4 regions of the Lysinibacillus sp. A1 genome follow, and region 3 is predicted to be linked to each of the others. Evidence: riboswitches for the same ligand, from Rfam matches in the RefSeq annotation. Region 3 holds a riboswitch; each other region holds the start of a gene.
The links. Region 3 has a riboswitch for S-adenosylmethionine ahead of PI85_RS20410 (bifunctional homocysteine S-methyltransferase/methylenetetrahydrofolate reductase). Riboswitches for the same ligand answer to the same signal wherever they lie in the genome.
Positions count from the first base shown of each region.

Region 1: linked by a shared signal. The riboswitch ahead of PI85_RS14165 (methionine ABC transporter ATP-binding protein) and the one ahead of PI85_RS20410 (bifunctional homocysteine S-methyltransferase/methylenetetrahydrofolate reductase) in region 3 are both predicted to bind S-adenosylmethionine.
Region 2: linked by a shared signal. The riboswitch ahead of PI85_RS05460 (O-acetylhomoserine aminocarboxypropyltransferase/cysteine synthase family protein) and the one ahead of PI85_RS20410 (bifunctional homocysteine S-methyltransferase/methylenetetrahydrofolate reductase) in region 3 are both predicted to bind S-adenosylmethionine.
Region 4: linked by a shared signal. The riboswitch ahead of PI85_RS02265 (cyclase family protein) and the one ahead of PI85_RS20410 (bifunctional homocysteine S-methyltransferase/methylenetetrahydrofolate reductase) in region 3 are both predicted to bind S-adenosylmethionine.

Region 1 is NZ_JSZM01000015.1:142,879-150,949, reverse strand. It holds gene PI85_RS14175 (MetQ/NlpA family ABC transporter substrate-binding protein) at 1-762, opposite strand, end outside; gene PI85_RS14170 (methionine ABC transporter permease) at 829-1,497, opposite strand; gene PI85_RS14165 (methionine ABC transporter ATP-binding protein) at 1,487-2,515, opposite strand; SAM riboswitch class I at 2,599-2,702, opposite strand; gene PI85_RS14160 (thioredoxin family protein) at 2,759-3,070, opposite strand; gene PI85_RS14155 (TOPRIM domain-containing protein) at 3,086-3,427, opposite strand; gene gcvH (glycine cleavage system protein GcvH) at 3,519-3,899, opposite strand; gene PI85_RS14145 (arsenate reductase family protein) at 3,981-4,337, opposite strand; gene PI85_RS14140 (acyl-CoA dehydrogenase family protein) at 4,520-6,304, opposite strand; gene PI85_RS14135 (acetyl-CoA C-acetyltransferase) at 6,546-7,718, opposite strand; gene PI85_RS14130 (3-hydroxyacyl-CoA dehydrogenase/enoyl-CoA hydratase family protein) at 7,767-8,071, opposite strand, start outside.
Region 2 is NZ_JSZM01000008.1:57,383-65,453, reverse strand. It holds gene chrR (class II chromate reductase ChrR) at 1-275, opposite strand, end outside; gene PI85_RS05475 (succinate CoA transferase) at 642-2,162, shown strand; gene PI85_RS05470 (DASS family sodium-coupled anion symporter) at 2,242-3,723, opposite strand; gene PI85_RS05465 (glycerol-3-phosphate acyltransferase) at 3,923-4,555, opposite strand; SAM riboswitch class I at 4,711-4,824, shown strand; gene PI85_RS05460 (O-acetylhomoserine aminocarboxypropyltransferase/cysteine synthase family protein) at 4,942-6,246, shown strand; gene PI85_RS05455 (hypothetical protein) at 6,577-6,963, shown strand; gene PI85_RS05450 (homoserine dehydrogenase) at 7,437-8,071, shown strand, end outside.
Region 3 is NZ_JSZM01000032.1:72,800-80,870, reverse strand. It holds gene metH (methionine synthase) at 1-919, opposite strand, end outside; gene PI85_RS20410 (bifunctional homocysteine S-methyltransferase/methylenetetrahydrofolate reductase) at 912-2,759, opposite strand; SAM riboswitch class I at 2,849-2,948, opposite strand; gene hemG (protoporphyrinogen oxidase) at 3,051-4,445, opposite strand; gene PI85_RS20400 (globin-coupled sensor protein) at 4,636-5,928, opposite strand; gene PI85_RS20395 (SEL1-like repeat protein) at 6,555-7,841, opposite strand; gene PI85_RS20390 (YdcF family protein) at 7,913-8,071, opposite strand, start outside.
Region 4 is NZ_JSZM01000004.1:57,076-65,146, forward strand. It holds gene PI85_RS02240 (erythromycin esterase family protein) at 1-1,202, opposite strand, end outside; gene PI85_RS02245 (hypothetical protein) at 1,347-1,700, opposite strand; gene PI85_RS02250 (DUF2225 domain-containing protein) at 1,722-2,405, opposite strand; gene PI85_RS02255 (Cof-type HAD-IIB family hydrolase) at 2,730-3,503, shown strand; gene PI85_RS02260 (DedA family protein) at 3,569-4,165, shown strand; gene PI85_RS02265 (cyclase family protein) at 4,194-4,931, opposite strand; SAM riboswitch class I at 5,020-5,126, opposite strand; gene PI85_RS02270 (hypothetical protein) at 5,225-5,626, opposite strand; gene PI85_RS02275 (helix-turn-helix domain-containing protein) at 5,777-7,348, opposite strand; gene PI85_RS02280 (ABC transporter substrate-binding protein) at 7,427-8,071, opposite strand, start outside.

The DNA.
Region 1 (8,071 bases), on a different contig from region 3:
TTCTGGTCTTGATTCATCCCCCGCACGTACTGCGATGATGTTTACGTATGGTGACTCTTTATCTTCAAGAGAAATCGCATCTTCGATTGGGTTTAAGCCATTATCAATAGCAAAGTTAGAGTTGATCAGTACTGCGTCCCCTTCGTCGTTTTCGTACATTTGTACAAGCATTTCTGGTGCTGTATTCGCATCGAATTTAAAGTTTTTAGGATTTTCATCTATATCTTTAATTTCTGCTGCTGTTTTATCAATACCCTCTTTTAATTTAATTAAGCCCTTAGCTTCTAATAATGACAGCATACGACCGTGATCTGATACCGAATTAGAAAGTAAGATTGTTGCACCTTCAGGAAGTTCTTCTAAAGATTTATATTTTTTAGAGTAAATACCGATTGGCTCAATATGAACACCACCAGCATTGACGAAGTCATAGCCATTGTCTTTAATTTGTAACTCTAAATACGGAATATGTTGGAAGTAATTTGCATCCAACTCTTTTGATTCTAAATCTTGGTTTGGTAGCACATAGTCTGTATATGTTTCTATTTCAAGGTCAATACCTTTCTCAGCTAAGATCGGTTTTGCTTTATCCAAAATTACGGCATGTGGTGTATTAGAAGCTCCCACTTTTAATGTAACGTTTTCTTTACTATCTGTTTTATCACCAGATGCTGAATTTGCATCCTCTTTTTTATCAGTACCGCAAGCTGCTAAAGCTAGTACAAGTATTGATAAAAATAATCCTGTTAATAACTTTTTCATTTATGACACTCCCTTTATTTTGATGAAAATATGTTAGCGGCAAGAACCGGAATAACCTCAGTTTTATTAACGTTTATCAATTTTTTCTGTAATGAAATCACCAATCCATTGGATAATAAAGACTACTACTAAGATCAAAATAGTTGCCATTAATGTCACATCTTGGCGATTTCGTTGGAACCCGTCTAGGAAGGCTAAGTTTCCAAGACCTCCTGCACCGATTATCCCTGCCATTGCTGTATAACCAACAAGTGCTACAGCCGTAACCGTAATACCAGAAATTAATGCTGGTAATGATTCAGGGATTAGAACTTTCCAGATAATTGTGGAGGTTTTTGCCCCCATTGAACGAGCTGCTTCAATGACACCTTTATCAATCTCACGTAACGCAATTAATACCATACGTGCATAGAATGGAGCCGCACCGATAAATAAAGCAGGTAAAGCAGCATTAGCTCCACGGATTGTACCTAGTAAAAACTTAGTGAATGGAATTAATAAAATAATTAACACGATAAATGGGATAGAGCGGAAAATGTTAACGAGTGACCCTGTTAAAAAGCTAACAATTTTATTAGCCCATAACTGATTGGGACTTGTTAAAAATAGGACGATCCCAATGGCTAACCCTAGAATAAATGTAATAACTGTAGAAATGGCTGTCATATATAATGTTTCATACGTAGCCTGCCACATGCTATCCCAGTCTACATTCGGAAAGAGATTAGTTAGCATCTGCAATCACCTCCGTTTGTACTTCCACTGTATTTAAATAGCTTAGGGCTTCAGTCACATTTGCTTTCGACCCATCAATTTGCACGATGAGCGTACCATATGCTCCATTTTTCGTTTGTGAAATATTCCCGTGTACAATGCTTACTTCCACATCGAATTGCTTTACAAGATGTGAAATAACAGGCTGTTCGGTTTTTTCACCAACAAAAATCAGTTTGACCAGTTGTCCCGTTGGGTAATTTGCTTTGATTTGTTCTACTGTATCTTGTGTTTCCTTTGTATTTGTAATTTGGGCTACAAATTTCTTAGTAATGGCCGCCTGAGGTGCCTGGAAAACCTGCAATACTTCCCCACGCTCTACAATTTCGCCTGCCTCCATCACGGCTACACGATGACAAATCTTGCGAATGACATGCATTTCATGCGTAATGAGGACAATCGTTAACCCTAAACGTTCATTAATATCTACCAGTAAATCAAGAATGGCATCTGTTGTTTCAGGGTCTAGTGCAGATGTTGCCTCATCACATAGTAAAACCTCTGGGTTATTTGCTAATGCACGTGCAATCCCTACACGTTGCTTTTGTCCACCAGACAGTTGCGATGGATATGCTTGATCGCGCCCTTCTAAGCCAACAAGTGCTATCAATTCCTTCACCCGCGCCTCCCGTTGAGCTTTTGATACACCTGCAATTTCTAATGGGAAGGCAATATTTTCTGCAACTGTTCGTGACCAAAGTAGGTTAAAATGTTGAAAAATCATACTAACCTTTTGTCTAGCTGCTCTAAGTTTTTGACCCTTAATCGAAGAAAATTCTTGATTGTTCACCGTTACTGTTCCTGCTGTTGGTTTCTCTAAACCATTAAGTAAACGAATCATCGTACTTTTACCAGCGCCACTATAGCCGATAATGCCAAAAATTTCACCCTTATTAATAGTAAGGTTAACATCTTTGACTGCCGTTAATTCGCCATTTGCTGTTTTGTATTTCTTCGTTATATTTTGAAGCTGTATCATAGCGAATACTCCTTTTCTTATATAAAAAAACCCCTCTACTTATAGACAAGTAGAAGGGGTCACGTATTATACGTTGAACCGTTCTCTCATCTTTCAAAGAAAAATCTTTGGGTGATTTGGCACCTTTTCACTATGTGATGGTTGCCGGGCTTCATAGGGCACTTCCCTCCGCCGCTCTTCATAAGAGTTCGATATATTTAATGTTTTAGTAATATATTTGTTACTTTACCACGCTAATAAAGTTCAGTCAATTGATTTTTTTAACAATTCGTACAAAAATGGTACGGATTGAAAAGCATAAATCTTTTCTGTCACTTTGCCGCCATCACAAACAAGTAAACAAGGAACGCTTTCAATTTGATGTTCAATAGCAATTTGCTCCAAAAAATTAATATTTGCTTTCCCTAATTTTAAGTGAGGTAATAGTTGTTCTACAATTGACATCATTTTCGATGCCACTGCACAAGTACCACACATCGGTGTATATAAATAAAACGCAGCTTTTTCTCCCGACTGTAATGTCGTTTCCCACTGCTCTTTTGACCATTCTTTCATTCATCTCACGCAACCTTACAAAATATATTCATTATGGATTGAAAAATGTGCACGCAGTAAAATTGTCGCTAACACTTTTCGTGGTGTCGTTTCTACTTCCTTATAGGTTGGCATTGTACGTAAATGCTCTGCTTCAGGATAATGTCTGTCCATTAATGCACGTAACTTATCGCCTGAAGTATCGGCATCAAAAAAAGTGAATAGCTCACAGCCCTCATAAGGATCGAGTAGCTCTTCTAATTGATGCACTCCAATTGTTCCATTCGTACATAGTATTGTAACATTCTCGTTCAAAATTGGCTCAATTTGTAGCTTATCTGAGCGTCCTTCTACTATCAAGCATTTCCCATCGAACATTACGCCACCTCCATTTAGACATACCCACTTATACATTATTATATAATAAAAAACGCCGGTGGTTTCCGACGTTTTTTGATTATGGCTTGTCTTATTCTGCAGTCATCTCTTCGTATTGTTCTGCTGTCATAAGTTTATCAACTTCTGATGCATCAGCAGGCTCTACGACGATCATCCATGCTTTTTCATATGGTGATTCATTTACGAATTCTGGGCTATCTTCTAAATCTGCATTTACTTCCACTACAGTACCTGAGATTGGTGCATATAATTCAGAAACAGTTTTTACTGATTCTACGCTACCGAATGGATCATCTGTTTTGATTTCATCGCCAACTTGTGGAAGTTCAACGAAAACGATATCTCCTAATTCAGATTGTGCGAAGTGCGTAATACCAATACGTACTTTTCCATCTTCTACTTTTACCCATTCATGCTCTTCAGAGTAACGTAAGTCTTTCGGTGTGCTCATGCAAAAAACCCCTCCATAATTATGTAATATATTCACTTTCAGTGTGCCATACTTCTCCTATAAAAACAAGGATAAAAACGGTTATAACCAAGCTTGCTCAAAATCGGATTCTTTAAACCCTAAAGTTACTTTTTTTCCATCTGTTACGATGGGACGTTTTATTAACATACCATCCGTAGCAAGTAGCTCAAGCTGTTCTTCCTCAGTCATATCAGCTAGCTTGTCCTTCAAACCAAGGTCACGATACTTCATACCAGAAGTATTAAAAAACTTCTTCAAAGGTAGTTCACTTGCTTGCCATAAAGCTGTTATTTCATCCTTTGTTGGTGGGTGCTCTACGATATGTACCTCTTCATAGGAAACGTCATGATCATTTAACCACTTTTGTGCTTTTTTACATGTTGTACATTTTGGATAATGGAAAAATTGAATCGTCATAAAAATGCTCCTCTGCTGTCTTTTTCTGTAGTATACCATCATAATCATTTAGAATGGTGGAACTTCGCTCATTTTCGTAAGTCTATCCATTGGTTCTGTATTTTTATCCGTTACTTTCCCGAATTTATCTGGAACAAAAAAACTAGCTACCCATTTACGGATAGCTAGCGTTTTTCATACGATTAAACGATATATTTTTCTGCTTCAATTAATTTCACAGATGCTTCACGTTTCTTCGTAATTAGGTTGTATGGATTGTTACGTGTTAATTTACGTAATGCAGATAAAGTCATACGTGCTGCATCACCATCTGCGGATGCAAGAATTGTATCTTTTGCTTCTTTTTCGATTTCAGCAAATGCTTCTTGGCAGAAAATTTGAGTGTATAGCAATTTTTGATGTGCTTTTTCAACGCCATCACGTGCAACCGCTTTTTCTGTACGTAATACAGCTGATTCCATTGCAAATAATTGATTAGCGATATTAGCAATATTTACTAAAACTTCTTGCTCTTGATCTAACTTCGCACCAAAGCGTTGTGCTGCTAAGCCTGCCGCTAATACAGCAATCTTCTTGGCATTTTTCACTAAGTATTTTTCCTGAGCTAGTGGCTCTGTACCGATATCCTCCGGCATTAACATCAAAAGCTCTTGCTGTAGATTTTGCGCAACTTGTAATAATGGCAGCTCACCTTTTAGTGCCTTTTTCATAAATGTACCTGGTACAATCATGCGATTAATTTCATTTGTACCTTCAAAAATTCGATTAATACGAGAATCACGGTAAATACGCTCTACCTCATATTCAGCCATGAAGCCATAACCGCCATGTAACTGTACCGCTTCATCTGCAATATAATCTAATGTTTCTGATCCAAATACTTTAGCAATTGAGCATTCAATCGCATACTCAGCGATAGCACCTGCAATCACTTTTCCTTCCTTTTGCTCCTCTGGACTTAGCTGGCTTAAACGATCTTCAAATAAACCAACAGTACGGTAGTTTAAGGACTCTGATGCATACAATTGAGAAGCCATCGTTGATAATTTTTCTTTTGTAAGGTTGAAGTCAGAAAGCTTAGTTTTAAATTGCTGACGTTGGTTTGTATATTGTACTGCTAACTCAAATGCACGTTTCGATCCACCAATTGTTCCAACCCCAAGTTTATAGCGACCGATATTTAAAATATTGAAGGCAATGACGTGCCCACGACCGATTTCACCTAATAAATTTTCTACTGGCACTTCTGCATCTTCTAACACTAGTGTACGAGTAGATGAAGATTTAATCCCCATTTTCTTCTCTTCAGGACCCACAGAAACACCATTGAATGCACGTTCCACAATAAAGGCAGTGAACTTGTCGCCATCAATTTTAGCGTAAACAACAAAAACATCTGCAAAGCCCGCATTTGTAATCCATTGCTTTTCACCATTTAAAATATAATGTGTGCCTGCATCGTTTAGTTTCGCAGTTGTTTTTGCCCCTAAAGCATCTGAGCCTGATCCTGGCTCTGTTAATGCATAAGCAGCAATTAATTCACCTGAAGCAAGCTTCGGTAAATATTTTTTCTTTTGATCTTCGTCACCGAATAGCACGATTGGTAATGAGCCAATTCCAACGTGTGCACCATGAGTGATGGAGAAGCCACCCGCTACAGACATTTTTTCTGCAATTAATGCTGAAGAAACTTTATCTAAGCCTAGTCCTTCGTATTCTTCTGGAACATCTGCACCAAGCAAGCCTAATTCACCAGCACTTTTAAGGAGACGTACTGAATGCTCAAATTCGTGGTGCTCTAAATTTTCAACTACAGGTAAAACTTCATTTGCTACATATTCTTCTGTTGTTTTAGCAATCATTTTATGCTCATCAGTGAAATCTTCTGGTGTAAACACACGATCTAATTCCACATCTTCAATTAAAAATCCGCCGCCTTTAATGAAATCCGTTGTTTTTTCAGTCATATAAATTCCTCCCAATATATCTATTTTGATAGTCTAATCCCCTATTGAATGACGCCTCTTCAAATCTGTGATATTTGCTAGAGGCTTAATCTGTATTCAGCATCTTCTCCAGTCATATTAGAGAAGGTTTCTGACGCTACAAACCTTTTACTGAGTGAAGACAAACATATATAGAAAAGCTTGACATATACATGCTCGGAGGCAACCGGAAACAGTACACCTCAAGCTGATCTAATGAAGATTATAGAATTTCAAATACTCCAGCAGCCCCCATGCCGCCACCAATGCACATAGTTACTACACCATATTTCTTGCCTTGACGCTTTAATTCATGAATAAGTTTTAGCGTTAAAATAGCACCCGTTGCACCCAGTGGATGTCCTAATGCAATAGCTCCACCATTTACATTGACCTTTTCTTGGTCAATGCCTAAATGACGAACAACCTGTAAGGATTGGGATGCAAATGCCTCATTGATTTCCCATAAATCAATAGCATCTACTGATAAACCTGCAATTTCTAACGCTTTCGGTACCGCCACAATTGGACCAATTCCCATCACTTCAGGTGGTACACCACCTACTGCAAAGCCTAGGAATTTTGCCATTGGTGTTAAACCTTGCTTGACAGCCTCTTCGCGATCCATTACCAATACAGCTGCTGCACCATCGGAAGTTTGAGAAGCGTTCCCTGCCGTCACACTCCCCTTCACATGGAAAGCTGGACGAAGCTTCGCTAAGCCTTCAACCGATGTACCAGGACGTACACCTTCATCCATACTGAAAGTGAATTTTTTCACCTGTGGCTTATTATTTTCGTCAACATAATGTTGTTCCACTTCTATAGGTATAATCTCATCATTAAATTTACCTTCTTTGATCGCCTTTTCAGCAAGTTCATGTGAACGAACTGCAAAAGCATCTTGATCTTCTCGACTTACATTGTACTGTCGAGCTACCTCCTCAGCTGTATGCCCCATTCCCATATAATATTGTGGAGCTGTTTCTGCTAAAGTTGGATTTAAGCGGGGTGTGTTCCCCACCATTGGCACCATACTCATTGACTCGACACCACCGGCAAGAATAGCCTTTGAATGTCCTAGCATAATTCGTTCAGCTGCATAGGCAATCGCCTGCAGACCTGAAGAACAAAATCTATTTATTGTTAGAGCCGGAGTTGTATCTGGTAATCCTGCAAGTGCACCGATACTACGAGCTACATTCATCCCTTGTTCTGCTTCTGGCATAGCACAGCCTAAAATTAAATCATCTATCGGTCCCTCATAGCCTGCTCTTTTTAATGTTTCTTTGACAACGGCAGCACCAAAGTCATCTGGTCTTACTGTTGCTAAAGAACCTTTTTTTGCTTTTCCAATTGGAGTTCGTGCTCCTGCTACAATAACGGCTTCACGCATCGTATAATCCCCCTTTGTTTCATGTGCAAGTTTTGTCTATTTCGTCCATTAGTTACGAAGTGGTTTCCCTTTTAGCAGCATATGTTGCATTCTTTGCTGTGAAAGTGGATCTGCAACAAGGCTAAGGAATGCCTCACGCTCTAAATTTAATAGATACTGTTCATCGACTAATGTGCCATATGGAACCTTACCACCTGCAATAACATATGCTAGCTTTTTAGCAATTTTCAAATCATGCTTACTGATAAAGCCTGACTCATACATACCTTGCGCACCAATGAGTAATGTACCGTAGCCTGATGCACCCACCACAGGAACTTTTGTTGGCACAGGTGGTTGATAGCCTGCTTCGT
Region 2 (8,071 bases), on a different contig from region 3:
CCCTCTAACTTACCTGCCATTTGTAGCCGTTTGAAATCAACGCAAAAAACAAAGGCGCCACCAGACGTTTCATACTGACGGGGATTCCCAGAGAGTAATCCTAATTTCTCTTTTTTGTCTGCATCTGTTACCCATATAACACTATAGGCTTGCACAAAATGTGACGTGGCAGCCATTTGGGCTGTTGCGATTAATTCTTCAATAATTTCTTTTGAAATCGGGTTTCCATCATAGATTCTTACTGAAGAATGGTTTCGTAATAATTCTTTAACCATTTGTCTACTCTCCTTTGTCACTTATATATCAAGAGCATAGCACGCTTTCCAATCAAAATCGATTAAAGAGGGGTAGATAATTATATTTAAATAGTGTGGGAATGTAGAAATTATCTCGAAAAGTTAAATATTTCATTTGATATAGATTAAATATTCTAAATAGTATAAAATTATATAATCGGCTGTTTATTTGGTTGTGCTACCAAAAATTAGATTATTCTTATGCAGAAGAGGAGTGGGGTTAGCTCTTTTAATTAAGGATAAAGCCTCCTGCATATCTATTTGAAGCGGAGGTAATTTTGATGACAAAGATAATGGAACCAAATACTAGTTGAACAAAAATAAAGTGGGATGGAGGAATAAGGAATGGAAGAAAAGTTAGCGAAAAAGCTTCGTCATGAGCAATTACGGGGCAAGGTTGTAACAGCAGAAGAAGCAGCATCTTGGATTAAGGATGGCATGGTATTAGGGATGAGCGGTTTCACTCGTGCTGGGGATGTAAAAGTTGTACCTCTTGCGCTTGTAGAGAAAGCTAAAAAAGAGAGCTTCCAGGTAGATATATATACAGGAGCATCTCTAGGCCCTGAGGTAGACCAATACCTAGCAGAGGCTGGCGTTATTCGCAAACGAGGACCTTTCCAGGCAGATGCTGGTATTCGTAATAAAATTAATAGTGGTGATATCACATTTGTGGATGCACATTTATCACATAATGCAGAGTTGGTTCGCCAAGGCATTATAGGACCTATTGATTTTGCAATTATTGAAGCGGCTGCTATTACAGAAGATGGCTTATTAATTCCTACAACTTCAGTTGGTAACTCTCCGATTTTTGTGCAAGAGGCAGATCAAATCATCATTGAATTAAACGTAGCACAACTTGATGCATTAGAAGGCGTACATGATATTTTCGTTCCTGCACAACAAGGGAAACGGGACCCAATCCCTTTACAAAATGTGTCTGATCGTCTCGGTACAATCGGTATTCCGTTAGATTTGGATAAAGTAAAAGGTATCGTAGTTTCTGATATTCTAGATGCGCCATCAACGATCGTTCCTGCTGATGAGGAAACAGATATTATGGCTAATCATCTGTTAAACTTCCTGCGTGAAGAGATTAAAGTTGGCCGTTTAACAACAAGCTTGCGTCCAATTCAATCTGGGGTTGGATCAGTGGCGAATGCAGTATTACTTGGTTTTAAAGATTCTGAGTTTGAGAACCTAGAAGTATTCTCAGAAGTACTTCAAGATGCAGTATTTGAATTAATCGATGCAGGAAAAGTGAGTTTTGCTTCTGCTACTTCCATTACCCTCTCTGAACAAGTAGGAAACCGCGTTTATGGGAATTTTGACAAGTATGCGGATAAATTAGTACTGCGTCCACAAGAAATTTCTAACCAACCAGAAATTATTCGTCGACTCGGCTTGATTTCAGTGAATACGGCATTAGAAGTTGATATTTACGGAAATGTTAATTCTACGCATGTTTCTGGCACTAAAATGATGAATGGTATCGGTGGATCGGGTGACTTTGCCCGTAATGCACGCTTAGGTATTTTTGTGACTAAATCCTATGCTAAGGGTGGGAATATTTCTAGCATTGTCCCAATGGTTTCGCATGTGGATCATACAGAGCATGATGTTGATGTTATCGTAACAGAGCAGGGAGTGGCTGATTTACGCGGGCTTGCTCCGAAAGAACGTGTAGGTCTAATTATTGATCATTGTGCACACCCTGATTATCGTGAGCAGCTATGGCAATATTTTAACGACGCTAATGAGGCAACTGGTGGACATCATACGCCGCATGATCTTGAAAAAGCGCTGTCATGGCATGTCAATTACGCAAAAAGTGGAACAATGAAAGACCCAGCTTTATCAAAATAGAATTCTAATAAAAAGGCCTTGAAGGACAGCTGCTCCCTCAAGGCCTTTTGTTGTATAAGTTTATCTATGACATTAGCGTTTATAGTAGGCCAACCCATTTCCAATAAGTTGCAGAGAACAGTAAAATTAGGAGGAAGCCGAGAATCGTTAATGGGATACCTGATTTCAGGAAATCCTTTGTTGTAAATGCTCCTGTACCATAGGCAAGCATATTTTGTGGTGCACTAATTGGTAATAGGAAACCAAAGCTAATAACAAATTGTTGTATGATAACAAAGCCAACCTGATCAACATTTGCTGTTAATGTGGAAGCTAACACGATAAACACTGGTATAAGTGCAGAGGCTAAGCTTGTTGCACTAGCGAAACCTAAATGAATAAGAATATTAAATAATGTTACGATAGCAATCGTAGCAAGAATTGGCATAGTATCTAGACCGAGTGAACCAAAAACTTTATCTGATAACCATGATGCACCTTTTGTATTCAGCAAAATAGTTCCGAGCATAATACCTACTGCAAAGACAATGATTGTTCCCCAAGGGATATGAGGTTCAACTTCCTTCCATGAATAAACGCCTATTTTAGGCATTAGTAGTACAGCAATAGCGATAATTGTAACCGTCGTTGTATCAAATGGATGGAGCTTGCCTTCCGTTGCCCAGAAAAATAGTAAAACTAATGATGTAACGATCAATCGAATCTCAGGTGCTTTTAACGGCCCAAGCTCAGCCAACTGTTTCTTGATGACTTCTTTACCACCATCAATATTGCTCGTCTCAGGCTTAATAAGCGTAATCATAATGAAAAATAAGGCTACTGACATAATAATCGAGAATGGAGCAGCATAAAGTAACCAAGCACCCCATGATATATTCACATTAAATTGCTCTTGGATGAAATTCAAAGCAACCATATTTTGTGCTGCCGCAGTTTTAATACCGATATTCCAAATGGAGACGGCTTGTACAGAAGTAATAACAAGTAAAGCAGCAAGTCGACTATCACGTGGTAAACCGAATGCTGCGACCATGCCAAGAAGAATAGGGACCACTGCGCCAGCACGTGCAGTAGCTGAAGGAACAAAAAATGCAAGGGCAATTGAAACTAATATAGCACCGAAAACAATGGCTTTTGTTTTTGTTCCTACAAGCGAAAGAATCCAAAGAGCAAGTCGTTTATGCAAATTGGTAATTTGCATGGCTGCCGCTAGAAAAAGAGCTGCTGCTACTAGGGCCACGGCAGAGTTACTAAAACCACTTAATGATAGTTTTAAGGCGCTAGCAGTACCTAGTTGTGTTGTTGGATCATCCTTAGATGGTGCAAGTCCTAGTAAAACTGTGACGAGTGCAATAATCATTGCAGAGCTAACAGGATATGAAACAGCCTCTGTTACCCACAGGATAACCGCGAAAGCTAAAATGGCTAAAGCGCGCTGTCCAGCTACAGGTAGATCACCGTTATTAGGTAAAAAAATAATGATAATTAATAAAGCAAAAGCCAACCCAATCCATAAAGGCTTTAAATTACGCTTCGTTGTTGTTTGTTTAGATGAAGACATATTTTCTCATCCCTTCTACGTCTACGTAAAATGACGGTTATTATCCATAACATCGGTCAGTATAATGTTTTTTTAAGATAAGAATTCGTCCGTTTATTGTATAGAATGAAAAGAAGCGGAATATGTCTGTTTTACAGCTTTAATAGTAATTAAAGAGATAATTTGTGGTCATAAAATATACAAATATCTCCTAAAAATATTATTTCTTTTTCTTGAAGGCAGAAGTAACTTTAGGCTCGGTTCCATTGATTAAACGTTGAATATTTTCAATGTGCAAAATAATAGCAATAGCAAAAAGTAGAATGGCAATAATGGTCGGGCCAAGCCCAGGAATCCATAAGTAAGTAGCGGTACAAAAAACGAGGTAAAATTCTAATACCCCAACAATTAAATAGTTCGTTGCAAAAGATAAAATAACAAATAGAATAAGTGCAAATAAACCAATCTTCCAATCAACCGCAAGTAAAATTCCAATGATAGAGGCAGTCCCTTTTCCACCATTGAAGCCCATATAAAAAGGGAAATTATGCCCCAAAATAACCCCTGCAGCTATCAAGTAGGTGAGGAGCCATGTTTGTTCTGCTGTTAAATGTGTTACATCTGTTAAATAAAAATGTGCACCGACAATGGCTACGACGCCTTTGCCAATATCGATAAGAGCTACTAAAACGCCATATTTCCAGCCGAGTGAAAGCGTAGCATTAGAGGCACCAGCATTGCCATGGCCAGCTTTTTTTAAATCAACCCCGGATAAAAATTGTGCCACCTTAGAGCCGTGAATACAGCCAATCAAATAGCCAACAACTAGAAAACAGATCACGGCTTTTACCATAAAAATACTCCTTTCAAATTTTTTTCTAAAATAGTGTATGCGTTCTTACTACGTAAAAGAGCAGACAGAAGTTTCGGAAAAAATAAAATTTAGATGTTGACAGAAAAAAACTCTATGCTTATACTTTGTAACAACGATGGAAATTGAATCTCATACTCTTATCAAGAGCGGCGGAGGGATAGGCCCTATGATGCCCGGCAACCAGTAGGTGATGAACTTACTAAGGTGCTAATTCCTACAGATTCTTACTTGGATCTGGCAGATAAGGGGAGGAAAACTTGCAACCGCAACCCTCTTCTTAGCTGAAGAGGGTTTTTGTTTTCTACAGAAAAATCCTCCTCATCTCCGGTACCATCGTAAAAAAAATAACCAAATGGAGGTACACAATGACAAATTTTAAACCAGAAACACTGCTGTTACATGGCGGTCAAGAGCCAGACCCTGTGACGGGTTCTAGAACTGTTCCTGTTTACCGTTCAACTGCTTTCGTTTTTAAAGACACTGCTCATGCGCAACGTCTTTTTGCCTTAGAGGAAGCGGGGAACATTTACACGCGAATTACGAATCCGACAGTGGATGTTTTTGAAAAGCGTGTGGCTTTATTAGAAGGTGGAACGGCAGCAGTAGCACTTTCATCTGGTGCAGCAGCTATTGCATTTTCTATTTTAAATCTAGCTGGGGCAGGAGATGAAATTGTAGCAGCTAGTTCTTTATATGGTGGTACGTATAATTTATTCGCGAATACATTACCAAACTATGGCATTAAAACGATTTTTGTAGATGAAACAAACCCAGAGAATTTTAAGACTGCCATTACTGATAAAACAAAAGCTGTCTTCGCAGAAGTTTACGGTAATCCAAGCTTAAAGGTTTTAGATATTGAAGCTGTAGCTAAGATTGCACATGACAACAGCTTACCATTAATTATCGACAGTACATTTGCTTCTCCTTATGGGTCTACACCAATTGACTACGGTGCAGATGTGGTAGTTCACTCAGCAACGAAATGGATAGGTGGCCATGGGACAACTCTAGGTGGTGTTGTTGTAGACGCTGGTAAGTTTGATTGGACTAGTGGGCGATTCCCAGGCTTTACAGAGCCGGATGCTTCTTACCATGGTTTACGCTATGGAATCGATACAGCTTCTGCAGCCTTTGCTACAAAGCTGCGTGTACAGTTGTTACGTGATTTTGGACCTACATTAAGTGCAGATGCAGCTTTCAATCTTTTACAAGGTTTAGAGACGCTTCATTTGCGTATCCCTAAACACAATGAAAATGCTTTAGCTGTGGCAGAATATTTACGTAACCACCCATCTGTGGAGTATGTAAATTATAATGGCCTAGAAGATTTTCCAACACATGAGTTGGCGAAAAAGTATTTAAAAAATGGCTTCGGTTCAGTGCTTACATTTGGCATTAAAGGTGGACGTGAAGCAGGACGAAAGCTTATTGATCATGTAAAGCTGTTTTCACATGTAGCAAATGTAGGGGATGCCAAGTCGCTAATTATCCATCCAGCATCTACTACACACCAACAATTATCAGCAGATGAACTAATTCAAGCTGGCGTAACCGAATCGCTCATTCGCTTATCAATCGGTTTAGAGGCAGTGGAGGACATCATTGCAGATTTAGAGCAGGCTATTACTCAGGCAACAGCAACAACTGAGCAAACAGTAGAAGCTTAATATAGAATGACAGGCGAATGTTGTAGCGTTTACGTATTTTCTCATTCGAATAGCCTCATTTGGTATACGTCAAACGTTGCTACATTAACCAATTACCTCATCCGGTAATTATCAGAACCTTTTTAAAAACAATACCGAGTAATTTTATATGTATTATTGACTTTGTTAAAACCTTGTTATATACTTGGAATTAAGTTAAATGTACGGAAAAACCTCGTTGAAAAGGTAAATGTTTTCATAAGTGATCCCCCCACTTTTGAATAGATAGGAGAGTAGTTACATAGCCAGTGGCTACTCTTCAAAAAAACTGATGATAAAGGAGTGTTTAAAATGGGTAATCTCTATAGTGCGCAAAACATTGCATCTTATCTAATTTATGAACTAAATGAAGGTCATGTATTTGTTAACAATCAATCCATTCAACACATCCTTACATTAGTGGAATGTAAATGGCAGCAAATTTTCGGTCATTCAGCGTATCAAGAACAGGTTTGCACAGATGATATTGGCTATACGATTAAGGAAGTTTATGAGGCATATGAGAAGTATGGTGTGAGCCACATCCAGCTTCCAGCAACAGAATTTTATTTGAAGTATGGTACATTTCAATTAGTGGAACGTACGTATGCAATACCAAATTTTACAGAAGAAGAAATTAGTATTGTTCAACAAGCTTTAACACAATATCGTTTTCAATTGCTTTCAAAAGCGAGCTAAATAATCCCTCATATATTTAGGCTCATTCTCTGCTGCTACAGGGAATGAGCCTTTTTTATAGTAGTTTAATTATTTAGCTGGTTTATGGGTGTCTGAACATACATATATATAATAGAAGAAAGACATCATAATTTGAGAGTAAAGAGTCAATATTTGTTCAAATCTTATGGATAAACTAAAAAAACGTATAGTAAAAGGAATGAAACCGATTTCTTTTGCACGTCTAGGGAAAACAAATGTCCTTCCTAGAAAGATTTTTCTTGTGTAAAGTATATATATGCGTTACAATTTTCTTTAAGTTAAATTTCGAATTATTTGAATTTGTATATGTTCTAACATGTACTGAATATCAAAATTTATCCAAAATTAAGGGTTGGCTAAGGCCTGCGGTTGGTGTCAAATGATTTGGCACAACCCCACGGAGAGTTTGGCTTGATGAAACTGCGGAATGTAAGTTGGAGGGAATAATAAGAATGGCAACTATAAAGGCAGCGATTTTAGGATTTGGAACGGTAGGTCAAGGAATCTATCATATATTAAATGAAAAGCGGGAAGATCTTAAAAATAAATTAGGCATTGAATTGGAAGTAGCTAAAATTTTAGTAACAGATGCTAGCCGAGAACGTGTACCAGGCACAGCACATTTGATGACTACAAGCATGGATGATGTATTGGCAGAACCAGGCATGCAAGTAATATTTGAAGCCATTGTGAATGAAGAGCCTGCATATAGCTATTTAAAGAGAGCGGTAGAGCATAAATGTCATGTTATTACTGCCAACAAAGTCATGTTTGCAAAGCGTGGATTAGAGTTACAAGAACTTGCAAAAGCAAATGGTGTCTTTGTAGGCTTTGAGGCGACAACTGCTGGAGGAGTACCTGTTATTAAAACGATGAAAAATATATTACTTGTTAATGATGTTAGTCGTATACAAGGTGTTTTAAATGGTACTTGTAATTATATTTTAACTAAAATGCGAGCAGAGGGCTGGTCATTTGATACAGCTTTAAAAGAAGCGCAAAGTTTAGGCTACGCTGAGGCAGATTCGTATAATGATGTTTCTGGTCAGGATGCCTTTAAAAAGTTAATGATTTTAAGCGCCCTAGC
Region 3 (8,071 bases):
CTTTTAAAATTTCACGTATAGCCGCAATATGTGCTGGAGTTGTACCACAGCATCCACCTACAATATTGAGCCAACCCTTTTCTGCAAATCCTTTTAATTTTTGCGATAAAGATTCTGGAGACTCATGATAACATCCTTCTTCATCAGGTAAGCCTGCATTCGGATAACAGCTAATATACCCCGTTGACAGCTCTGCTAATGAGCGAATATGATCCGTCATAAATTCAGGTCCCGTCGCACAGTTTAAGCCTACCGATAATGGTTGAATATGCTCGATGGAAATATAAAAGGCATCAATGGTTTGCCCTGCAAGAGTAGTCCCCATAGGCTCAATTGTTCCAGAAATCATCACAGGTAATTCTTTACCGGTTACCTCGAAAGCACGAGTTACCCCAAGGGTACCTGCTTTCACATTTAACATATCCTGACTTGTCTCTAGCAATAGCACATCTGCCCCAGCTTCAATCAATGCCTTTGCCTGCACAAAGAAATTTTCTTCTAATTCATCAAATGTAATACCGCCTGTTACTGACAACGTCTTCGTTGTAGGGCCCATTGCGCCTGCAACAAAGCGGGGCCAATCGGAAGTCGTGTAATTGTCAACTGCTTGACGAGCAATTTCGACTGCACGTTTATTAATTTCTTCCGCTTTTGCACCTAGATTATATTCATTTAATACAAGAGGTGTTCCCCCAAATGTATTTGTACAAATAATATCTGCCCCTGCCTCTAAGTACTTATGATGAATTTTCTCGATGACATCAGGTCTAGTAAGCACTAGATTTTCATTACAGCCATCTAGGTCCTCCCCACCAAAATCATCGGCTGATAAGTTTTCATTTTGCAGCATGGTTCCCATTGCGCCATCGAGAATTAATATTCGTTTATCAAGTTGTTCTTCAATCAAGTGCTTAGCCATTTATACTTACCCCTTTTTTCTGTTCATCCAATTGCTCTATATATTTCATTAATTCTAATGTCACATCGTAGCGTAAAAATGGTGTAATAAGGTAAATGCCATTGAAATATTGCGCAGCCACCTCTACTAATTCCTTGGCAATTGCAATCCCCTCAAGTGTGGCGCGTTCCTTATCTTCACCACATGCTTTCATCCTTGATAAAGCATCTTCAGATAATTTTATGCCTGGCACCTCATGATGTAAAAACTCTGCACTTTTATAACTCGTAACGGGCATAATGCCAATATAAATCGGTGCTTGTAAATGCTTCGTTGCTTCATATATTTCTATAATTTTTTCCTTTGTATAAACAGGCTGTGAAATGAAATAGTCTGCCCCATGCTCCATCTTTTTTTCTAAGCGTGCCACAGCACGATCTAATACACGAACATTTGGGTTAAATGCAGCAGCCACAGAGAAGTTAGCCTTTTTCCGTAATGGTTTCCCTGAGAAAGAAACCCCTTCATTTAATTGTTTAATTAATTGGATCAGCTCCATCGAGGAGACATCATAGACGCTAGTGGCACCAGGAAAATCTCCAACCTTGGTTGGGTCACCTGTAACAGCTAGCACATCATGAATTCCTAAGGCATTTAACCCCATTAAATGTGATTGCAGACCAATTAAATTACGATCTCGACAGGTAATATGTGTAAGGGGGCGTACGCCATTAGAGCTTTTCAATAACGCCCCCATTGCAATATTACTAATACGTGGGGATGCCAATGAATTGTCTGCCATCATAACTACATCGGCACCTGCCTCATATAGTTGCTTGGCCCCTTCAAGAAACCCATCTATTTCTAAGTGTCTAGGTGTATCCAACTCTACAATGACCGAGCGTTCACGCTTTACCTTTTCATGAAGTGGTTCAAATTTAGCTGGCTCAGCATCACGAACAATCTCAATCTTTGCAGGCTTCGCATGCTTTTCACTAACTGGTGATAGCTCTTCTAAATACTTCTTTGCGGCTGCAATATGCTTTGGTGTCGTACCACAACAGCCCCCAATTAAACGAACACCCTGATCACGCAGCTCAACAGCAGCGCGACCAAAATAATCAGCCTCCGACTCATAAACAACACGCCCGTCCTCTAAATCTAATAGCGAAGCATTTGGATAGGCTGACATAAATGCCTTTTCCGGAAGTTCTACTCCCTCAAACGCTTGAATCGTATGATATGGACCAAGACGGCAATTGACACCAACAATATCTGCACCAAGAGTCTCTAATTCATGTAGCGCATTATTTAAAGACATACCATTTTGTAAAACACCAGGCTCATGCATAGATACTTGAGCAATTATCGGTATATTAGTTTTGGCGCGTAGCATGTTTAATGTCGCTGTTAATTCTTCAAAATCATAATAAGTTTCGAGTAAAAGACCATCAGGATTTCCTGCAAGTAACACACTTGCCTGCTCATCAACGGTCGCTAATATGTCATCTAATGTTGCATCGCTTTTACGAATGCCACGAATACCACCAATCGTTCCTAAAACAAATTGACCGCCATCCGCTGCTGCTCGCTTAGCAATAGTAATAGCTGCTTCATTAAATTGTTGAACACTTGATTCTAATCCATAGCGAGCTAATTTAATGGCATTGGCACCGTACGTATTCGTTTGAATAATATCAGCACCCGCTGCGATATATTCTCTATGAATCTTTTCAATTAATTCAGGTCTCTGAACATTCATTTCCTCATGACAATACTCCAATCCATAGCCATACAACACTGTGCCTATTGCACCGTCTGCCGTCAATACATGCGTTTGTAACCTTTCAAGCAATCCCATAAAACTAGCCTCTCTTCCTCTATTTCTGTATAATAAAAAGCCTTCTTTTATATAAAAAGAAGGCTTTAACGACTCATCATTATTGTTCCTTCTCATCTTCGACTCAACGGTCTTCTGGATTTAGCACCTGACAAAAAGTTGGTTGCTGAAGCTTCAATGGGCCAGTCCCTCTGCTTCTCTTGATAAGAATTATTAAGTATGAATTTTTTAAATAATTAAAAGAATCATATCGTTTACAGACGAATGAGTCAAGACTATTTCACATAACAAAGAAATTTTTCGTTTAAAAACTTAGAAATTGGATAGTTCTTCTGCAAGCTCTTCACCAATTTTTTTCCCATTTTGAATGCAAGCACCAATACCTACTCCAAAATAAGAGCAACCCGCAATCGATAAATTTGGATAGTTTTCATTCAGCTCTAATAGTAAGCCTTGCAGCGCTTCCCGGTGAGCTAAGTCATATTTAGGCATTTGATCAATCCACTTTGTGACATTCACAACGGTTGGCTTTTCATCTATTCCTAGGCTTTTCCGAACATCTTCTAAAGCGATGGCTGCCAATTCGTCGTCAGTCATTTTACGTAACTGCTCATACGCCGGATTAATACTCTTATAGAATAGGCGAACAAGTAGTTGATTGTTTTTCGATGTATGCTTCCACTTGCGACTCGTCCAAGTCGCTGCATTACAAGTGACATCAGAATTATGGGATACAATATAGCCTGTTCCATCCGCTGGTAAGTTTGCATCAGACACATCAAAGCCTAGATAAATAGTAATGGCTGATGCTGTAGTAAACTGATCAAAATAATGTGTTAAGGAGTCATCCTGTAATATACTTTGAACCGCTTCATTCGGTAGCGCTAGAACAACATATTCTGCCTCAATGTTTTGACCATTTGCTAATGTAATCGAATATTGGTTCCCCATTTTTTGGACATGATTTGTGGCTACCCCTTTAATGATATCTACCTCTGTTAATGTCTGTTCTAATCGCTCAATTAAAGAGGATAACCCATTTTGAAATGAAATAAATTTTTTATTAGCAGCTTTAACAAATTGCTCACGATTCGCATCAAAACCTTTTATGATACTTCCATAGTCATTTTTATAGTCAATTAAATACGGTAAAGTAGAAGCAATAGAAAGTTGGTGTAAATCACCAGAATAGACACCTGCTAAAACAGGTGCAATTTGATTTTCCACAAGCTCTTCGCCAAGATAATAAGTTAAAAATTCCCCTATCGAGCTTTCTTTTGTAAAACCTGCATTGGGTAAAGTTAAATCTTTTAAAGCTTCTTGTTTGGCCAGATCTGAGATAAGAGTGCTTTCCTCAAGTGATGCCACACTCATAGGTATACCGAAAGTAGAATCCGCTGGAATGGCGTGCAACTCGTTATTTGTATAAATATAGGATACACCTGTTTCGTTGTAAACGAGATGATCTTCAAAGTCTAGCTCCTGCACTAGCTCCATTACACCTTTATGGCGAGCTACGATAGAGTCAGCACCAGTTTCCATAATAAAACCTTGTTCATAGGCTGAATATAGTTTGCCACCTAAATATGTATTTTTTTCTACGAGCACTAGCTGAACATCTAATTTTTTTTCCTTCACTTGGCGTTGTAGATAATGCATTGTGCATAAACCAGTAATGCCGCCACCTAATACAACAACTGTTTTCATAGTAAACCGCCCCTATTTTTAGTTCTGTCTACAGTATAAACTTATTTTCATTGAAAATTACGTTAAACCCTTTACAAATTTAGCAAAAATAGAGCTACCTCAACTATGAGATAGCTCTAGCTCCAAAAATTATGCTTACTAAACACACATTATAATGAGTACTATAGTGTTTAATATGGTTACTAGTGATCTAGCTTTTTAAATTTTGGGCAAAGCTAGCTAATTTTTCTGCTGAGTTCGTTACTTCAGTAAAAGAACTACCCAGCCCACTTAATATACCTGCGATTGCTTGTATTTTCGTCGCCATGCAATCATTTTGATCTTTTGCTTCTGTCATTGCCCCTACTATATTTGTAAATTGACCTTCCGTGTGTAACATATTATCCTCACCAGATGCCACTTCTTCTTGGATATGAATGAGAGATTGCTCTAATTTCCCGGTGCGTTCACTCGTTTTTTGCAACAATAATGCAACAGCGGTGACAGATTCCTTTGTTTGAATGGATAATTTACGTACTTCATCAGCTACTACACTAAATCCCTTCCCTGCTTCTCCGGCACGGGCCGCTTCAATAGCGGCATTTAAGGCCAACAAATTGGTCTGATTGGCAATATTGGTTACGACACTCATAATTGTTTCCATTTCCTTCGACATATCAGATAATTGTTCAATATTTTCTTCTATATCATGAAGAGACTGAATAATATTATGCATATTTAGTGATTGTTTCTTTAAACATTCACGTCCATCCAGTGCTTGGTTTTCAGCGAGAGTAGACACTTCTAGCGATCTCTTTGCCAATTGTTCAATTTCCCCAGACTGCTCACTTAGTCTGCAAAACGAATTATTAGTTTCCTGTGAAATGGTCGCAAGCAATTCAGAGGATTGTACAATTTGCCGTTCAATTGCTTCTTTTTCTAGTTCCATGTTTTCTTTATGCTGTTCAACTGTATTTTCATATGCCTCTAAAACAAGTTGCTGCTCGAAATTACAAATTTTAGATATGGCCCTTATTGTATTAAACTGATCTCGTGGATGATCGATATGCTGTTCAACCAAGTCTATAAATGAGAGAGATAAATCTTGGAACGCGCAAATATACCATTGTGTTCTAAGCCCAATATGTACGTGCACCTTTGCAATTTTCACACGCCTTTGGTAAAATTCCTCATCAATCGTTCCGTTAAACATTTCAATAATATGCTGCCGTAACGTTATTTTAAGCTTTTCTACAGAACTATGATGACTAATAATATTTACCAAATGTTGTTCGGTACCGATCATATTGTAAAAACGGTTTACGATGTGATCAACATTGTCCATAACATACGGTTGGAATGCTTTTAAATATTGTAAGTCTTGCTTCGTTACATTCAGCATTTCAATTTGCTTCACCATTAATTGGCGATTAGACAGCTCCATTTTCACCGTATATTGCTGTAAATCCAACGCCTTCGTCTTACTCTGTTTTTGAAAAATCACTTATCTTCCCTCTTTCGTTCCGTTTACTTTAACAGGCTGAGAAACAACAAATACCTTTTAGCATATTGATTGATACAACAAAAAATACCGATTCATAGGCTGACCATATACGATGATCCCATTTGCTTCAGCTATTTCATTTGTCACACTGCTTCCTCCAAAAGCAGCCACACATTGTTCTATCATGAATAAAAGGTGAATTGTGCTCAACTAACAGATTTTCTCTATACATTGACTATAGTCGATTTATTTATGTATGATTCATTTCAAAATTACTCATTTACCTTAAACATTTTAAAAAATACTGTCAATTTTATTTATACCATATTTTTACATAATATGTATATAAAGTCCTTACTGCTACATTGTCTGAATTTCAACAAAAAAAAGCTACCACAATATTATTGGTAGCCTTTTGTTTCATTTGTTTGTTTGATTATGCTTATTTTTTTTATCTTTTTTCTATTTTTCAATCGATCATCATTAAATTTCACTATATTAATATTTTATACCCTTATTCTAAATAATTATAAATACTCATAAATAAACCCTCATGCAATACAAAAGGATTATTATGTTAGACCATATAAATAATCTTAATGAACCATGAAATTTTAATATAAAATTTACAATTCCTTAAGTTCCTCTACTAATTTTGCGGCTTCTTCTATGCCAGCATCTGCAGCAAGTGAATACCACTTAATAGCCTCCTTCAGATTTCTGGCGACTCCCTCACCTTTATTATATATATGACCAAGCTGTAGCTTCGCATCTGCATCCCCTTGCAGAGCAGCCTGTTTAAACCAATGAATGCCCTTTTCAATATTTCGAATGCCTGTTAAGCCTTTACTCCAAATAAAACCTAAATCATAAAAGGCATCGATATGAAATTGCTCTGCTGCTCTTTCATACCAAAATAAACCTCGATTCATATCTTTTACTTGATCAAGACGCCCCTCTAGATAAATACCACCTAGACGATACTGCGCTTCTACATATCCTGTTTCGGCAGACTTTTTATACGCATTAAAAGCTGCATTCGTATCTTTTTTGACTCCTAATCCTTGCTCATACATGATTCCTAGCGTAAACATAGCCTCCGCCACATTTTTACTAGCTGCAAAATCAAACCATTTTCTTGCTAGAGTAAAATCCTGCGACACACCCTCTCCATTAAAGTACATATCCGCTAAATTATTGGCAGCATCGGCATGCCCTTGTAAAGCAGCCTTTTCATATAAAGAAAAAGCCTGAGTGTAATTCTCCTCAACACCGACTCCCTCAAAATAAAAATTCCCTAGCACATATTGCGCATCTACATTTCCTTGGGCAGCAGCTAATTCGAACCATTTTAATGATTTTTCAGGCTGAAAACAATCCCCTTCCTTAGCATTGTAATACTCCCCTAGCTGATATTGTGCATCCGTGTCCTGATCCTCAACCGCCTCTTTATATAAATCAATCATTACCTCATGATCTAAGTCTTCTTCATCTAAAATCTTGACTTGATTATCCTGATGGCAGAAATACCATTCAACAACATCAAGTACATCATCAACCACTTCTATTCTGCTTGTTAATCTTTCGAGGGATGAAATTTGCCAAATGAGTATATAGATTGGTTGTGGAATAGCATCACGCAACACATCATCATACTCTGCTAACAGCGTTAATACATTGTCCTGCACAGATTGAGTTTGATCTGAATGGACAATTTGCAAATGTCGCTGTTGCTGATCTTTTAATAACCCTCGCACTATTTGATACAGTATTTTTTGCAAGGCTGTTAAGTTAACTTCAGTGAATGTTAGTAATTTTATATGTTGAGCAAACCATGTATTTTTCGTTTGTATGATTTCTTGTAGGGAATGAATGCGTTCCTTATTGCGCTTAGCTAAAATTTGCTCGTACATTGTTTTCCTCCCTTGCACATTATGTAAAAAACTGCCTTGCCACTATTATATGGAAGACAGTTGAATTTTGGTTACACATATGCTCGCAACAGTAAGCCTATAAATAGCGTAATGATTAAAAAAACTGTAATATGGGCCCACTTATTCATTTCTAATAAGCCTATAAATTCTCTTGTAAATGCATTAGGAACATAGTAGAAGGCTGTTTTTGAGCCAACCCCTTCTGCATC
Region 4 (8,071 bases), on a different contig from region 3:
CCTTTTATTGGTGGTAAAACGGGCATCGTCTCACCCATATTATTGGCAGTTTCTCCGCTAGTCATATATAGGCCTAATACATAGCTATATTTTTTGTAGATGTCTGGTAAACGTTCACCCATTAATTTAACTGGATATGGGGAGCCCATTACATCTGATTGAGCCTTACGAATATGGTCATTATGCGCCCAAACGATAAACTTTTCTGTTGGATAAACTTCTTCAGCTAGCCAAAGTAAGTTCTCCATCATCGCCTGATCACGCCACTCCATTGTTGTTAAAAACGATTCATATTTATTTTGCTCCATCTCAATAGTGGATTGAATTGTTAGCTCTACATATTCGTCTGCCAAACGGATACGGTCTGCTAAAGTGCGCTCCATCAGCTTTACTATTTGAAGTTCATTCGGATAAGCCTTTTGAAGCTCCTTTTCTTTCGTCTGAACTTGTGCTTTTACTTGTTTATAAACGTTAATAATAGCTGTTTTTTCTTTCTGGTAGCCTTTTAAATCTTTGCTAGAGCTCCATTCTGCGAGTTGCTTTTCCGCGTCACTGAATTGCTGAGCCAATTGAGGGTTTTGCAACCAATCCCCATTCGTAAATGCCCCTTGCTGTTGAATATCAAAGCCTGCTAGAACAAGAGGTTTCTCTGTAGCTTGAGTTGTTTTTGCGTATTCAAAAAGAGGCAATGTTTCTTTTGTCCACCATACTCCAAAAATAGCATCCTTCATCGTTTGTAGTGCAGCTTGTTTATCAATTTTTCCTTGGGCATTCATGACATCGCCCAGACCACTTTCGAAGGCTAAAACATTGTAACCCATTTCTTGATGTAAAAATTGTATTAAACGAGTTTTAGCGAGATTAAACTGTGCGACCCCATGAGAACTTTCACCTAAAAAGACAATACGTTTATCATGTAATAATGGCTTTAGCATTGCTAGGTCCTCAAATTTATTAGAAGGGATTTTCTTCGAACTAGCTGTTTCCGGCTGAATGGAAGTCAAGCTATAAGCATGATCATTCACCCATGTTTTCCAATCCTCTAATGTTTCAGTAGTAGTCCTAGCCTGCTGAACCACTCCGTATTTTTCCTGCTCTTTTACCGCAGGGGCAGCCGCTGAAGCACTAGTTATGCCACTGAATACGATTAAACTTGTCAGTGCTGTACTTAATAAAGCTTTCCGTTTTCTATAATGTTTCATTGAAAATCAGCCCTTTTCTTTATGTTGATCCTAAGTATAAGGGGCAAAGTTTAAACCATAGGAGGAGTTTGTTTAAATTTTGTTTAAATTTGGATTGATTGTTAAAAAAGAAAGCATCTCCATTTAAATGGAGATGCCCAACAACTATTTATAATGATACGTACTAGCTCTAACATGGTTACGTTGAATTTGTTTAAACCATGCCCGATCCTTTTCCTCTTGATTTAAGGTACCAATAATAGAGGAGGAGCAGCTCACGCAAATTTTCGCTTGAGTAATTTGTCCACATCTTTCACAAGGGGCGCCTAAATTTGGGAATATCGAATTTTTTAACTTTCCGGCTTTGACCCATTTATACAGTAGCTCAGACGAGACACCTGTCAACGTCACAACCTCTTCGTTTGTTAAATAACGATTATTTTTTCTTAATAAAAAATGATGCAGTTCTGAAAAAATATCCTCTTCTCTCACATCTATCTTTTTTTGAAATAGCAACATAACTAGTCCTCTCCTCGTCACTCAATTCATGCTTTCTTTAACGGTTATAGGTTGTTCATCATATTTATAATTTTCCCAACGATTACGTGCTAGCTTTCGATATTTTGGCGAGACATTCTTATCGGCAATTAATCTAGAAAATCCTTTTTTAGCTTCTGTCATATCACCAAGTCGGAGGCTTAGCTCGGCATGTAAAAATTGAATTCGCTCTCCACCTTCCTGGTTAGATGCAAATGATTTACTGTAAAAATCTCTAGCAGCAAAAAGGTAGCGTTTTTCAGATTCCTCGTCGTTTTTTAAGCGATATAACCAGGCAATTTTTAATGCGAAATTTGCCATCAAAAGCGATTCTTCCATTGATGCGCGAGATACTAGGTAGGCCAGCTTAAAGCTTATAATGGCATCATCGATTGTACGTTCCTGACAGATATTCATAGGTTTCTGTAGCTCTTTAATGTATAGTTCATCTATGAGCTGCATGAAAGGTCCGTATGTCCGCGTCATGGATTTATGGAAAGCAAACCCACAATGTGGGCACACAGCAACTTCATACAGCAAAGGGTTTAGGCCATCATAGACGGGCATGAAATCTGTTTGTTCCTCGATAATTTTATATCGATTTGGGCGTACTTTATACGTTGTAAAATGCTTTTTGCAAAATTTACAATCTACGCTACTTTCATAGTAGTAGATGTTAAATGCCATAAGAATCAACTCCTTTGCATGCTCTAGAATATTATTTCTTTTGTTCTATTTATACGCAATCGATAATCGTTCAATGTATTTAATTCATTATCTATCATTTTAACAATTCTGTGTTCTTTGGTATACTCCTTTAGAATTATTAAATTAAAAATAATCCTTACATTATTAGTTAAATATCATTAGAAATAAGCTTGTAATAGTATTTATCGGTGTACTTAAAGTAAGTTATATAGTTCGAGCAAATTTTGTCGAATTATATACAATTTATTTCATAGACAATTCGAATTGTATAGTTCAAAAGTTTGATGTGAGAGGATGGAGGAAATGACATATAAAATAGTATTTTTTGATGTGGACGGTACTCTGATCAATTATGAGAATGGCGCTGTGGAAGAAAGTACAAGGCAGGCCATTCATCTACTACAGGATAAAGGGATTCATCTAGTGGCTGCGACAGGAAGGCCGTTGTCCATGTGTGAAGGGCTGAAAAGTTTGGGAATTGAAACCTTTATTACGGCAAATGGGGCATATGTGAAGCACAAGGATGTTGTCATACATAAAATTCCGATTGAAAAGGGCATTGTTCAAAATGTTCAAGCTTTTGCACAGCAACAACAGCATTCCTTAACATTTTTTACAGAACAACTTACGATGAATGCTATACAAAATCCGTTAGCGTTAAGCGCGATGCAAGAGACATTGTCTTTACGTGATTTTCCCGTTAGAAATGACAGCATTATAGAAGAAGAGGTTTTTCTTATGTGTCTTTATGCAGATGAGCAGGCTGAAAAAAGATTAGCTTGTCAATTTTCGAATATATTACGGCAACGATGGCATCCTTATATTGTGAATGTCTTACAGCAGGATGTGTCCAAGTCGATAGCTGTAAAGGCTGTACTAGATTATTTTGAAATTAATTTTAAGGATGCAATAGCTTTTGGAGATGGAGAGAATGATATAGATATGCTAGAGCAGGTTGGTCTCGGGGTAGCCATGGGAAATGGGAGCCAAGCTCTAAAAAATGCTGCAGATTTTGTTACAAAGAAATCTATTGAAGGTGGCATAGATTTTGCTTTACGTCAGCTTCACATTATTTAACGACATATTTGCTTGAGCAATTTTACTGTTATGACTGTATAGAAAAGGTGTTAGGTGGTTGGAAAATGGCGCAACATGTGCAATCTCTAATTGAACATTACGGGTATTTTGGTATCATTGTGATCCTAATTGGAGGCATTGTTGGGTTGCCACTTCCTGATGAAGTATTTTTAACTTATGTAGGCTATAGTGTTTATCGAGAAAGTCTTGAACATATCCCAGCGTTAGTAAGCGCCCTGATTGGTGCCATGGGAGGTATTACTTTAAGCTACTATATCGGCCATCGATTTGGCTTACCGCTCTTGCAGAAATATGGGCCAAAGTTTCATATAACTGAGGAAAAAATTGATTTTACTAAAAAAATGTTTACGAAAGTAGGTCCTTTTTTATTAATAGTTGGCTATTTTATTCCAGGTGTACGCCATCTGACAGCTTATATTGCGGCTATTAATAATTATCCCTATAAAAAATTCGCATTCTTTGCTTATACAGGAGCATTTATTTGGACGTTCACATTTATAACATTAGGAAAAGTATTAGGGGAGAAGTGGCGATTCGTCGGTTACTATTTATCCCATTATAGTATTTATGTCATCTTACTATTTGTCCTTGTCATGTTAATCGTTTATTATCTATTGAAAAAAAGAAACGTACAAAAGTAAAAGTCGGTATGAGTGTACCGACTTTTTGTTATGGCAAAATGGCAAATGATCGAACAGGGAATCCAGATGCTGTTTCAGGCTTAGGTACAATATTAAAAATAATAGCCCCTTTTGGAGGAAGCTTGTCCAAATTAGTCATAAGCTCAATTTGATAGGTGTCTTGATCAAGGACAAAATATTCTCCATCCAATTTGCCGCTTTGACGAAAATCAGTAGCAGAATCGGTATCAAAAGTTTCATGACCAATTGCACTTACTTTACGTTCCTTGAATAAAAATTGTAATGCCTCCAAGCCCCAGCCTGGAAGATGATTATGGCCATCCACATCTTTATTATTGAAGGCTTCTTTATCGGGCCAACGCTTACTCCAATCTGTTCGCAGTGCCACAAAAGTACCTTCTTCTATTTGTCCATGTTGTGCCTCGAATTCTAGAATATCTTGGACACTGAGCGTAAAGTCATGATTACTAGTAGCCTCTTGTGATTTATCAATAACGATAAGCGGGAGAACTAGCTCCTTTAGCTCTAGTTCATCTAGAAAACGAGTATTTCTTACAAAGTGAATAGGTGGGTCAATATGTGTTCCATATTGTCCGGGGAATGTAAATTGCTGTGCGAAAAAACCGTCATCATGCGAGAATAATGTTTCAAATTTAGCATCTTCAAACATGAAAAAATGAGGTGAATGTGGGCCAAAGGTATGTGTCAAATCGACCCATTGTTTTGATTTTAGTAAGTGCAATGCTTGTAAAAGTTCATTAGACATTTAATTTCCTGCTTTCTAAAAGTAATGGTAAATAAAAAAGAGTCCTCTATAGAAGAGGACTCCCTAAATCATACGTGGGTAGTTCGTCTTCTCATCTTTCAGGCTTAGATTTTGCCAAAAGGAATTAGCACCATACTGATTGAGCTGGTTGCTGAGACTTCATCGGGCCGATCCCTCCGTCTCTCTTGATAAGAAATAGAATATAAGAATTTTCAGAAATAACAGTACAAATACTTTAGCATATATTTTTATAGTTAACAACTTTTATAGGATTACATGGTTAAAATTTTTATTTACCAATTTAAAATTAACGTTACTCTACAGCAATCACTATCCATAAGCTGTATTCTAAAATTATCTGGTGTATAGTTGGTTTCGAATTTTGTAGTGATGCCTGTGGATGTAATCAATTTTTCGACCTCTGTTTTATTTGAAAGTTGTGCAGCATTTTTTAAATCATGGGCAAATTGTTGAGAACTATCAATTTTATCCGTAAGTAATTGTGCTTGTTGCATAATCGCCTTTATCCGCGTAGCTGAAGATATTAATTTTTGTGTATCAATAGAGGGAAAGGGACTATTACTGGTCGGCATTGCTAAATGTTGAGAAAAGGGTCTAGCTACAAGGTGATGGGCCGTTGACGGTATTGGGTAATGGTAGGGGTGAACAAAATACGGATAAGGATTATAATACAATTCAATTCCTCCTATCCAAAAGCTGATATCTTATCTTATGTATCATGATCTTTTTAGGTGTTTGGATAAAGATGTTTCTGTACAGGAGTGTACAACATGCTATGCTACACAAACAAAAGAGGAAGCCATAGCAAGCTTCCTTGTTGTTCTTTAGCCAAGAACATTTAAAACATCATCTATTTTTTTGCTATGTGATAGGATTCCATAATTCATCCAAGTTAAAAAATCGACCTCATAAACACAGCTGCTCTTAACTGCACTTAGGTTTTTCCACATGGAAGATTTTAAAATAGTACGCTCTTCATGCTCATAAATGGAGTGCTGCTTGTCGAAGGTGATGAATAAAAGATCCGCGTCTAGCTGTAGCAGCTGATCGGAAGTCAGATGAGCTTTACGCTGATTTAGCGGTATTTTCCATACTAATGGGTGAGGCGTTAAGCCTAAGTCACGGTATAGGATTGGCCCTGTATAACCGCATTCAGGGCCGGCATACAGCGTAATGCCAATCGCTGAAATACGAAGAAATGCCACACTTTGCCCGTAAACGGATTTACCGAGAATTTGTCGAGCCTTCTGTACCTTATCCTCGTAATCCAAGATAATATCTTGCATCATAGCTGTTTTTCCTGTTAAGTCAGCAATTTTAAAGAGGGTCGATTGCCAGTCTTCCCCAGGGTGGTCTAGGTGACAGATTGGGGCTAGCTTATTTAAATGAAGACAAGCTTCCCAACGTTCTATACCGGCATCTAACATAATTAAAGTTGGTTTATAGTGAAAGAGACGATCCACTTCTCCGTACTGTACATCGATATCGGGCACATCCTGCAAACCTAAATAGTCTTGTTTCCCCCACTTGGAATGACTAAATTGGGCAATGGGTGTAATACCTAAAGCTACAAAAAAGTCCTCTAAGAACGGTGCGAATACACGTACATTATTACTTTGACTTCGTCTGTATTGTCCTGGGGAAATACCTACATGCTCTTTAAAACGACGGTTGAAATAATATTCGTTATTAAAACCAATGGACTGACTAATTTCAAATACACGATCATTAGTTGTCATTAATAATTGTTTGGCTTTTTCAATACGTATACTATTTAAATAATGAAGAGGAATCTGCCCCGTAATATCTTTAAAAATACGAGAGTAACTCCATCTTGGAACATTTGCAAGTTCTGCTAATTGTTCAACAGTCCAATCCCTACCAAAGTGTTTGTGCAAATATTGAATGGATTGCTCTACAGATTGACGATCATTTTGTAGTATAGGCTTTGGTTGGTTTTGTTCAAAAATAAATAGCATTAATTCTTGGAAACGAACATGCTGCTCAAAAATAGTGTGTTCATCCTTTGCTTGACGACACCGATAAATAGCTTCTAATAGTCTATTGCATTGAGAAAAGGGAAGGAGACGTAGTTCTCTAACACTTGTAAAGAGACTAGTAGGGGCATGGGATTTACTAAGATAAATCGTGTTAAATGTCAATTGGTATAAGCAGAGGGGCTCATTTGCAGTGTGAATTTCGACATGGCAATTAGGTGGAATAATCACACATTTTTCTTTCATAAGGTGGATAGTTTCATGATTTGTCTTAAGTGTTCCGTTACCACTAATAAGGATGAAAAGCGAATAGTATGTATGGCTATATGGCTGCATATCCGCTGGTAGAATAGTATATGAAATAGTTTGTAAATGATAGATTTGTGTTAAAGTACCCATTGTCCATGCACTCCTAAGTAAAGTTTAAATTTGGAAAACAACAGAAAGAAAGCCCCCTAAAGAGCTTTCTTTTGTAAATTATTTCACGAACCATTTTTCAAGATCATCATATTTTCGTAGGTTTGCAGTAATGGCGCCAGACTGCCAATAAGTTCGATCAGCAATATAAACTTGTCCATTTTTTACAGCAGGAACTGTTTTCCAAAGTGTACTATCTAACCATTTAATCGCCTCTTGATTTTCCTCGGTTTCCCAAGTGCCATTTGAAGGGAAGAGTATAATATGATCAGCATCCAATTCTGGAATAGCTTCTTCAGACAAGACCTCGTGGAACTCTGTCATATCACGAGCTAATGGATGTGGAGTTAAACCAGCTTCCGTATAAATGTATCCCGTGTAACGATTCTTCATTCCGAATAATGCCAATGTTTTATCGGCAACATTTAGACGAACAACGGCAACAGTTTCGTCACCAACTGATTCATCTAACGTAGCTTTTAAATTAGTAACACGTTCCTCATATTTATCAACGATTTCATTTGCTTTCTCAGGAATATTTAAAACATCAGCTATCGTTTTTACAATCTCCCGTGGATCTTGTAGTATTTCTTCTTTTAAGCGATAAGTAGGCGCAATCTTAGAATATTCTTCATACTTTGCCTTATCTGCGGCACCATCTACAATGATTAAATCCGGCTTAGCTTGAAGTAATGTTTCCATACT